Regions from separate parts of the Salinicola sp. CPA57 genome, predicted to be linked through region 1. Evidence: predicted binding sites of a transcription regulator. Region 1 holds the regulator's gene; each other region holds the start of a gene.
What was found. Region 1 encodes LexA, which represses DNA repair genes until DNA is damaged. Its sites were predicted from a motif close to TACTGTNTANNTANACAGTA; they were not measured.

Region 2: the regulator LexA is predicted to act here: its motif matches at 1,653-1,672, upstream of DOM36_RS07890 (DUF1654 domain-containing protein).
Region 3: the regulator LexA is predicted to act here: its motif matches at 1,438-1,457, upstream of DOM36_RS03965 (DUF1654 domain-containing protein).

The regions. Positions count from the first base shown of each region.
Region 1 covers NZ_PZJR01000003.1:645,018-648,291, forward strand. The annotation lists gene nagZ (beta-N-acetylhexosaminidase) at 1-369, opposite strand, end outside; gene DOM36_RS05205 (TetR/AcrR family transcriptional regulator) at 456-1,124, opposite strand; gene lexA (transcriptional repressor LexA) at 1,414-2,061, shown strand; gene dinB (DNA polymerase IV) at 2,081-3,157, shown strand; gene purU (formyltetrahydrofolate deformylase) at 3,189-3,274, opposite strand, start outside.
Region 2 covers NZ_PZJR01000006.1:96,610-99,883, forward strand. The annotation lists gene DOM36_RS07875 (hypothetical protein) at 1-145, shown strand, start outside; gene fabG (3-oxoacyl-ACP reductase FabG) at 188-925, shown strand; gene DOM36_RS07885 (hypothetical protein) at 948-1,133, opposite strand; gene DOM36_RS07890 (DUF1654 domain-containing protein) at 1,690-1,935, shown strand; gene DOM36_RS07900 (hypothetical protein) at 2,113-2,433, shown strand; gene DOM36_RS07905 (hypothetical protein) at 2,651-3,274, shown strand, end outside.
Region 3 covers NZ_PZJR01000003.1:361,837-365,110, reverse strand. The annotation lists gene DOM36_RS03980 (Bax inhibitor-1/YccA family protein) at 1-320, opposite strand, end outside; tRNA gene DOM36_RS03975 (tRNA-Ser) at 485-575, shown strand; gene DOM36_RS03970 (hypothetical protein) at 928-1,179, shown strand; gene DOM36_RS03965 (DUF1654 domain-containing protein) at 1,473-1,715, shown strand; gene DOM36_RS03960 (hypothetical protein) at 1,902-2,153, shown strand; gene DOM36_RS03955 (hypothetical protein) at 2,259-2,474, shown strand; gene DOM36_RS03950 (potassium/proton antiporter) at 2,525-3,274, opposite strand, start outside.

The sequences.
Region 1 (3,274 bases):
CGCAAAGGTCACATCGAAGCCACAGGCCGCCATCTCCATGCCCAGGAGCCAGCCCGTGTCCTGGGTCAGCGTCAATGCCGCTTCGGGAGACTCGGCGAATTGCCGACCCAGCGTTGCCATGGAGGGAATCTGCGTCACCCCCTCCTTCAAACGCTGTACCCGGCCACCTTCCTGGTCGATCGCCACCAGAATGTCGGGGCGGCATTCACGAATCTGCCCGATCAGCGTCCGGGTGGTGGCAACGTCCGGCGTATTTCTGGCAAACAGCAGCACGCCGCCGACCTCCGCGCGAGCAATCAACTGCCGCTCCTCATCACGCAGATGAGTCCCTTCCACATCCAGCATGACCGGACCGAGAGGTTGAGTCATAGCAAACACCTGAGACCATTGAGCGCCCGATTCTAGACGACACCGCTGCTGCATGACAGAGCCAGCCGGCCGCCAGAGGGACCGACTCACTCCACGGCCGCGTCGATCCCCTCCAGCGATGCCGGCAGCGGCGCCTGCATGCCGGCTACCACGACGGGCCGCAGATGCCGGATCAGCTCCCGAACCGACATGTGCTCCTGGTACTCGCTATCGGCGATATCTCGCAACGCGTCCAGGCCCGAAAGCGTGAAGACCACCGTGCCCAGCATGAAATGCAGACGCCAGAAACGCTCGGCATCCGGAAGATCCGGCGTTGCCAGGCGCAGCCACGCCACGAACCGGCGAAACGTTTCGCCGTAGTGCTCCTGGATATAGCGCCGGAGATGACCCTGCGCCTGGGCATATGCCAGGCCCAGCAATTTCATGAAAACCTTGAGGCTGTTGCGTTCGCCCGGCACCTCCAGAACGCTGACGGCCAGCTGCTCCAGCAGCACCTCGAGAGGCACCTGTTTGCCCTGGTAGCGCGACTCCAGCCCATCGAGTGCCGCGTTCAAGCGCTGCGAGAACGGATCGAGATAGCGGGCGAACACCGCCTGGATCAGCGATTTCTTGGAACCGAAATGATAATTCACGGCAGCCAGATTGACCTTGGCTCGCGTCGTGATGTTGCGCAGCGAGGTTTCAGCGAAACCCTTTTCGGCAAAAAGGACCTCCGCCGTATCGAGAATACGAGTAACGGTGTCGGAATGGGCCATGTCTTACCTCGCGCCAGAGAACAACAACTTAGAACGATTATGATTCTAATCATTCCGTGACGAGAGGCACAATCCGCCAATTCGTCGGGTCGGGGTCACCACCCCGCCAACTCGAGCCGAAAGGCACTTCCCTCGCCGACAATGACTGGATACAATTCCAGCCTGTATGCATGAACACGCCTGACCATTTGCCGGGCCCGCATGAACCTGGCAGACGGTCAGAAAGCGCCTGGCGATTCAAGCAGGCTCGCACCAATCAGATCGATGACACAGGCCCGGGAGAGACCCAATGGCGAGACCGCTCACCGCACGGCAGCAGACTGTCTATGACTTCATCGTCAAGACGATGGCCGAGTTCGGCTACCCGCCAACGCGAGCCGAGATCGCCCGAGCGCTGGGCTTTCGCTCCCCCAACGCTGCCGAGGAACACCTGCGAGCGCTGGACCGGAAAGGCGTCATCCGCATGATCCCCGGAACGTCTCGCGGGATTCGCCTGCCGGCCAGTGGCAACGAATCCGAGCCCGCCGAGCCTCAGTCGTCCGGTTTGCCGATCATCGGTAGCGTCGCTGCCGGCAGCCCGATTCTCGCGACCGAACATATCGACCGCTACTGCCCGCTGCCGGCCGACTACTTCTCCCCCAGCGCCGATTATCTCCTGCGCGTACGCGGGCTCTCGATGAAGGATGCCGGCATCTTCGATGGCGACCTGCTCGCCGTGCATCGGACCCAGCAAATACGCAATGGGCAGATCGTCGTGGCACGACTGGATGACGATGTCACCGTCAAGCGTTTTCAGCGCGAGGGCAGCCGCGTCACGTTGATCGCCGAAAACGCCGATTTCGAGCCGATCGTGGTCGATCTCGAACTTCAGCATCTGGAAATCGAAGGATTGGGAGTCGGCGTCATTCGCGGTGGCAATGGCTCGGGCCTCCACTGAGTCGTCAGTGTCCGACCCCGTGCGCAAGATCCTGCACGCCGACTGCGACTGCTTCTACGCGGCCGTGGAGATGCGCGACGACCCTTCTCTGCAGGGTGTGCCGCTGGCGATCGGGGGAAGCGCCGATCGCCGCGGTGTGATCGCCACCTGCAACTACCCGGCCCGCAAGTTCGGCGTACACTCGGCGATGCCCACGGCGCGCGCCTTGCGCTTGTGTCCCCAGCTGAAGGTGATTTCACCCGACTTCGACAAGTATCGAGAGGTCTCGCGACAGATCCAGACCATCTTCCACGAGCTGACGCCACTGGTCGAACCGCTGTCTCTCGACGAAGCCTATCTCGACGTCACGCAAGTGTCTCGGTTCCAGGGCAGCGCCACCTGGATGGCCCGATGGCTCAAGGAGGAAGCGCTCGCGAGAACGGGAATCGTCATTTCCGTAGGTGCCGCGCCCAACAAGTTTCTCGCCAAGATCGCCAGTGACTGGGACAAGCCTGACGGTCTGTTCGTGATTCCGCCGGAACGGACGGAGTCATTCATCACCGATCTGCCGGTGAAAAAGCTTCACGGTGTCGGCCCCGCAACGGCGGCCAAACTCGACGCCCTGGGGATCGCCAGTTGCCGCGACCTGCGCATTCAGCCACTGGACCGGCTGCTGGATCAGTTCGGCAAGTTCGGCCGAAGACTTCACGAACTCGCCCACGGCATCGATGATCGGCCGGTCAACGTCTCCCGCGAGCGAAAATCGGTCAGTGTCGAAACCACCTACGACCATGACCTCCCCCACCTTGCCGGCTGCCATCAGGCGTTGGCGCCGTTGATCGAGAAACTCCACGATCGCCTGGCGCGGCACGGAGATCCAGCCATCGCCAAACAGTTCGTCAAAGTCCGGTTCAACGACTTCGCCAGCACTACCCAGGAGACGGGAGCCACCGGCATCATTCACGCGCGCTTTCACGAACTGCTGGAGAGCGCCTGGCATCGGGGAGAACGTCCCGTCAGATTGCTCGGCGTGGGTGTTCGCCTGATGCCGGAACCGGATCATCACCAGTTGGGGTTGTTCGACGACCTCGATGCGCCCGGCACGCGCCTACCCTGAGCTCCGGTCGGCGCTGGTCAAGCAAACACGCTCACGAGAACACCACCGTCTTGTTGCCGTGAATGAGCACGCGGTCCTGCAGATGCCAGCGCAGGCCCCGTGACAGCACCGCCTTTT
Region 2 (3,274 bases), on a different contig from region 1:
CAACGGCGTCACCCAGATCAACGGTGAGCTGCAGGTCGCCGAAAACGAGGCTTCGACGGCTCTCGCAGGTAGCGAGGCGCCCTTGGCTCACGGCAGTCTGACGCTCTATCGACCCGACTCGATGCCAATATCCAACCGCGTCTGACGGCATCGGTTTTATCACTCGCAGCGCTACGCTTGAGGCTCCATGGAAGAACGACATTCCGAGACTGTTCTGGTTACCGGTGCCAATCGGGGCATCGGCGAAGCGATCGCCAAACGTCTGGCCCGGGACGGCTACGACCTGGTGCTGCACTGCCGGCGCCCGGGCGACGATATCGACGCGGTCAAGGCTGCAGTGGAAAGCGAAGGTCGCCGAGTGCGCCTCGTTCACTTCGACGTCACCGAGAGGGACACGGTCAAGGCGGTGCTGGAGGCGGACATCGCCGCCCACGGTTGTTACTACGGCGTGATCTGCAACGCCGGCATCACCGCGGACAAGCCTTTTCCGGCCCTGGACGGCGAGGATTGGGATCGCGTCCTGCGGACCAATCTGGATGGCTTCTACAACGTTCTGCACCCACTGGTCATGCCGATGATCCAGCGCCGCAAGCCAGGACGTATCGTGGCGCTCTCCTCGATGTCCGGTTTGACGGGCAATCGCGGTCAAGTCAATTACAGCGCAGCCAAGGCCGGAATCATCGGCGCCAGCAAGGCGCTGGCCGTCGAACTCGCCAAGCGTCGGATCACGGTCAACTGCGTCGCGCCCGGCTGGATCGAGACACGCATGACCGACGAGCTACCGCGCGATGAGATTCGCAAGCTGATCCCCATGCAGCGCACCGGAACAACCGAGGACGTCGCCGGCACCGTGAGCTTTCTCTGCTCGGCGGATGCCGCCTATATCACACGACAGGTGATCGCGGTGAACGGCGGCATGTGCTGACCGCCAGTGGTAGAGAAGACGCTCAGTCCGGGGCACGGGGATCCAGCACCGGCGGCAATGCCGCCGGTCGACGGGCCGCCAGTTCGGCAACGGCGATCTCCAGCAGCACCACGGCCAGCTCGCTCAAGTTGACGTTGCGTTTGTTGGCTTCGATCGCCAATAGCCGATATGTGGAGTCGCTGAGGTGGTTTAGCACCAACCGGGCCATAGGGAAGTCCTCGAGTGCCAGTGTCAACACTGTAACGAGTTATCGACGGGCTCTCAGGTTGAAATCACTAGACCTGAGGCATGATCCCCACTAAGGCGGTGCGGCCGTCGCCTCGTGTCGTGCTGGACCCAGCCACTGCGTGGTAACCTTGCCTCTCATCGTATGACCCCGGCATCCCGATGCCCCATCTGTGCCACAAGAATCGACGGAGCTTACCGAGAAACCATGCAGGACGCGGCCTCCAGCAAGAACACTCAGCATACGCCGATGATGCTGGACACTGTCGATTTATCCAGCGCCGAAACGGCGTAAGCCGCGCCATATCTGGGCTCAGCTCTGCCCGCCTTTCTCCCTGGACAGCGCCAAAATGGCATAGTTTGGCGCTCGGTTTGCCCCATTTTTGCCCCATGGTTTCGTGCCGTTACAGGATCGGCCGCTACGGGCCAATAGCCCAGCCGATGCATACCCGGCGCCTATAGCCAAATTCTGCTATTTGCCTACCTGCCGGTGACTGCTAGATACTGTACGTGCATACAGTATTTTGGAGCACAACCACATGGCGAAGCCACGCAAGCCCTCCAGCTACGAACTCCTCGGCGAACGGATCCGGAACCAGATCGCGAGTGCGAACGCGAGGAAGCAATACCAGGTCACGCTGCACCGATTCGATGATGAGTCGGAGGCTGACTGGGAGCGAATGCTGAGCGAGTTCGAGACAGTCGATTACGTCACGGTGACGCGCGCTGCTGACGCCGAAGTGATCGTGAGCTGGAACCCGGTCGAAGCAGAGGAAGCGATGTGATCACCGTGGTCGAGCATGGCGGTGGTATCGAGGTCGAATGCGGCGCCTGCGGCACTTCGGAAAGCGCGGATACGCGTGAGGGCATCGCTGGCTTCGTGCTGAGCCGCAACGGTTCGGCGGGCGTCCACTGCTGCTGGTGTGGACGTGATGGGCGGGGACTTCTGGAGGCGGGAAAGGATGAACTACCGAGCCGCGCTTGATCGCTGGGCGCAAGCGCGACGAGACCGCGGCTGGAACGAAGGGTCGCCGCCGACGGGCATCTGGATCGAGTACCACGCCACACATGCCCAGTTCGTCTACAGCGGCCGCTGCCGGATCGACCAGCTTTCCCGCGACCACATGATGATGCTCGAGACCCACGCGCACATCCTGCTTAACACTGGGCGATCGCAGATCCGGTACCTGTTTTGGCGGCCGGCAGCAGTGGAGTCAGAGTGGGGGCCGCGGAGGATGGACCTGATCAGCGGTGATGTGCGGATGCGGGGCGATCCGGAATAGCGCACACAAGAAGCCCCAGGCCGCATGGGACGGCGCAACCATTTCTCGCGGGAAAGACACCGGCGTTGATTTGCGCTAACGGCAAAGTGACGATCGACTGCTCATTGATGGGCTTTAGTGCGAGTATTGCGCCGCGCTGTGTCAGTGAACGGCTACAGTAAATTTATCAGTTTCGCGTTAAGGTATCCACATGCTAACAATACAAGGAGGGAGCATTATGGACTCAATAGACGCAGCGCTCTACGGCGCCATATTTGCTACAGCATTTACTTCTGTCGCGGAAATAATGAAGCTTCTACTAAAGGTTTTTTCTATCAACTACCGATATTACCGGGAAGCCAAAGTAGTTATAGTAAACATGCTGATAAATATAATATTTATTAATGATATGAAAAAGAACATCCTAAACCGAACAGGGTTCTGTTGGCCGATACCCGTGAACACAGATGCACTTAAAGAAATGCATAACAACGAATCTTTTTATATATTGCACAGTAAGCGGCATTGTGGACGGGTTTTGATTGACATAGCTGAAAAATATAACCTAGAGCTTATAGCTATTAAGAAGCACATTGCCCAAACAATTCGTAATGGAGAGCCGGTACAAAATGATGATATAGACCAGCTCGACTACAGGACATGGCAGTGTCAAGAATCTCTAGCGATAGCAAACGGAGTTTTTAGAAACCATTTCAAACTCGCCGTCAAAGTTGGAAAGAACTACGAAGATGAAGCTATAAATATAGCCGACTCCGCCATAAAGGACAGAATATCTCGAGACACGCAGGAGGGTCTTAATGGGCATGCCGGATTAGGTGATGAGCTTTCACGAATTCGTACA
Region 3 (3,274 bases), 280 kb from region 1:
TGCGCGCCATTGGGAATCGACAGGTAGAGGTCGATGATCGGCCCCAGCGTGAACCCCATGAAACCGGTGAAGGCAAAGATCGCTGCAATGCCTGCGCCGGAGTTGGCAGTCTTGTGAACCAGAAACATCAGGCCGTAGGCGCCGATGAAGAATACGAAGATATTGAGCTGCGTGACGCCCATCGCCACAGCGGCGCCGGCAGTCACGGCCGAGAAAAGCAGCGTCATGGCCAGCAACATATAGGTGTTACGCAACACCTTGTTGGTGCTGACCGCGCTTGATCGACGATCTGTGACGTCGTGCGAAGTCCGGAATTCCATTGTAGCCCCCTCAGTTCTATTGAAACTCACCCGTAGACCAGAATGCCCTTGCAAAGTTCCCCTGACAAGCGTTATACGACCGATCCAAAGCGAAATAACTTGTTGAAAGCTAAAGAACCTATTGACGTCCACAGACGAGCTGGTAGTATTCCACGCCGTAAGCCGGAGGGATGGCAGAGCGGTTGAATGCACCGGTCTTGAAAACCGGCGTAGGTTAATAGCCTACCCAGGGTTCGAATCCCTGTCCCTCCGCCACTTTTTCGAAAAAGGTCAGCTACTTAGCTGGCCTTTTTTCGTTTCGGATTGTCAGTTTCTTGCCCGCCGGTCTCGGCACAGTCTCAGATTATCGACTGATTGATGGCAACGAACTCAGGTCTGCACTGAAATCGGGGCCGCCATCTTTCAAAGCCATCCTTTTCCAAAGCCATCCTTTGATCACGATGCTAGAGAGCTCACGTCAGAAGTGCCATAGTGTGTGGTACATGTCTTGATACTGGATACCACATTGAATTACATGACAAAAATATTTACCGGCGGAGTTCTTGGCATCCTCGTCGCTTCAACCCACGCGGCCGCAGACGATTTCGAGTGCTCTTCGGACAGCCTGATGAAGCAGGTCAGCAAGCAAACGCAGCAGATCGATTCCTACATCTCCAGCAGCGACGACCCGCAGCAGACCCAGCAGGCACTGACGAGCATGGCGAGGGGGTTGCGTGAAAACGGTCAGGTCTCCGATCATGACGGGGAGATGAAGAAACTGGCCAGCGGTGCCGATTTCAAGCCGTCCCAGTCTTTCTGCAACGACATGCAGACCACGATATCCGCCATTCAGTCTTATATGGAGAGTCATCCCCACTAGGCTTTGTCTGAAAAGTCGACGAGCGAAGGCAAGACCGGGGCGCGTAGCTAAGGCAGAAATCGGCGAAGACGGACCGGGCTGGCGCACCAGCCGATTTTTAAGGCCGTATGGGCAAGCACAGTACTTTTCAGACATGGCCTAGGATTGTTCTGGTCGGTACCGGTCGCTGTCATCTGGGCAAGTGGGTCTGGCGAAACGCGCCGCCGTGCCCTCTTTCATTTTCGTCGTCGTGATTGTTTTCGTCTCTGTCATGATCGATACTGTATGAATAAACAGTTATCGCGGAGTGTTCGATGGTCATTCCTTTCCCTACGCCCGAAGCCCGACTCACACGCCGAGTGGAAAAGCTAATCGCGAAGGCGCAGGCCAATCATCGTCATCAGGTGACGATCAGCCGACGAGAGCTCGAACCCGTCAGTGTCTGGGAAAACCTCGTCGAGCAGTTCGATGACAGCGAGGGAGTCCGCGTGATTCATATCACCCGCCACGACATCCTGCTCAACTGGTGCTCGCCGACGTCGGGTCTCGCCTCGTGATCCAGACGAAGTAAGAGCGGCTATGTAAGGCTTTGGCGTCGACCGGATACGGTCGATGTTCGCTTTTTTTGATCGACGGTGAGGATGCAGGACTGAACGGTGCTACCCTGCAACGAGTCTCCAGTGATGTTGCCAATGCACCGCGCGTTAATCCTTTTCATCTCTTTTCTTCTATTGGCTGGCTGTGTGTCGGCGACACCGCGGCTGACTGCCACGAACTTTCTGCGGGATAGCAATACTTGCGAGCGGCAGTCGCACCAGATCGCCGGCGAGCCGGAGTATCAGCTGTGCATGGCACGTCTGGGCTGGCCCGATCCGCAGAAGCAGACCGCCATGCAGCAGGCGGATGATAGCCGCAACGATCGTAACGACGGGTTTCTCGACGATGCGATCAATGGTCTTCAATTCGGCTTGCAGTGGGATCTGGATCCGGACTGATCACTCATGGCATCGTCGCGCCTGCGCACCAGCCTGAAGACCCGCTGCACGACAGCGAAAGCCCAACTAACCTGAAGATCGATGTCTTTACTGGAGGATTCCATCATGGCAGAACCGTTCGTCGAGATCAGAAAGACTCATAAACCCGGCAACCCTGAACAGGTTTGCTATGAAGTTTATGATGGAGACACCGGGGGCAGCCTGGGGCATTTCGAAGACGCGACTCAGGCTCAGCAACGCGCCGACAGCATGAACAGCATGACCTCTCGCGAGACCGGCAAGCGCCTGGACAAGCCGACCGACGAGGCCGAGGTCGAATAGCGGCAATCCATTGCCAGCCATACAGCCCATCACTGGCTTCACTGACTATTTCAGTGGTAGAGACGCAGCCCCACTCGGGTCACGCGATTCCCTTCCATTTCGCTGACGACCCAGTGAAAACCGTGCCAGTCGACGTCATCCCCGACAACGGGATGGCCGCCGACGCGTAGTGCCACGAATTCTCCCAATGTCATTTCCTGCTCGCCAGGGCTCAGGGTCAGACCGTAGGCGTTGGCCACCTCTTGCATCAGGGCCTCGCCATCGAGAGTGAACGTGCCGAAGAAGGCACGCTCTCGCTTCAGTTTCGCCTCGCCGTTGAACAATCGATTGAGGGACGGCAAATCCCCTGTTCGCCCGATCAGGCAGATCACGTCGCGCAGGCGCAGGCGGGTGCTCCCCTTGGGGTGCAGCATCGCGTGCTGGCGAAAGATCGCCGAGATCAGCGTGCCCGATGGCAGTCGAAGCAGGCGAATCGGCACGTCGTCGAGAGATTCATTCTCGACCTTGTAGACGAACATCTCGTAATCGTTTTCCGGCAGCACGCCCAGCTGTCCCCGGCGATCGGGCGTCGTGGTTTCCGGCAGCACCACACGCATCCAGCGGGCGACTCTCGCCAGCGTCGACCCCTGTAGCAGAAGCGAGATCAGCACGACGAAAAATGCCACGTTGAAATAGAGAGAGGCGTTTTCGACGCCACTGATGACCGGGAAAATCGCCAGCACGATGGGGACCGCTCCGCGCAACCCTACCCACGAGATAAAGCAGATCTCCCGCCATCGGAAACTGAAGAAAGGTACCAG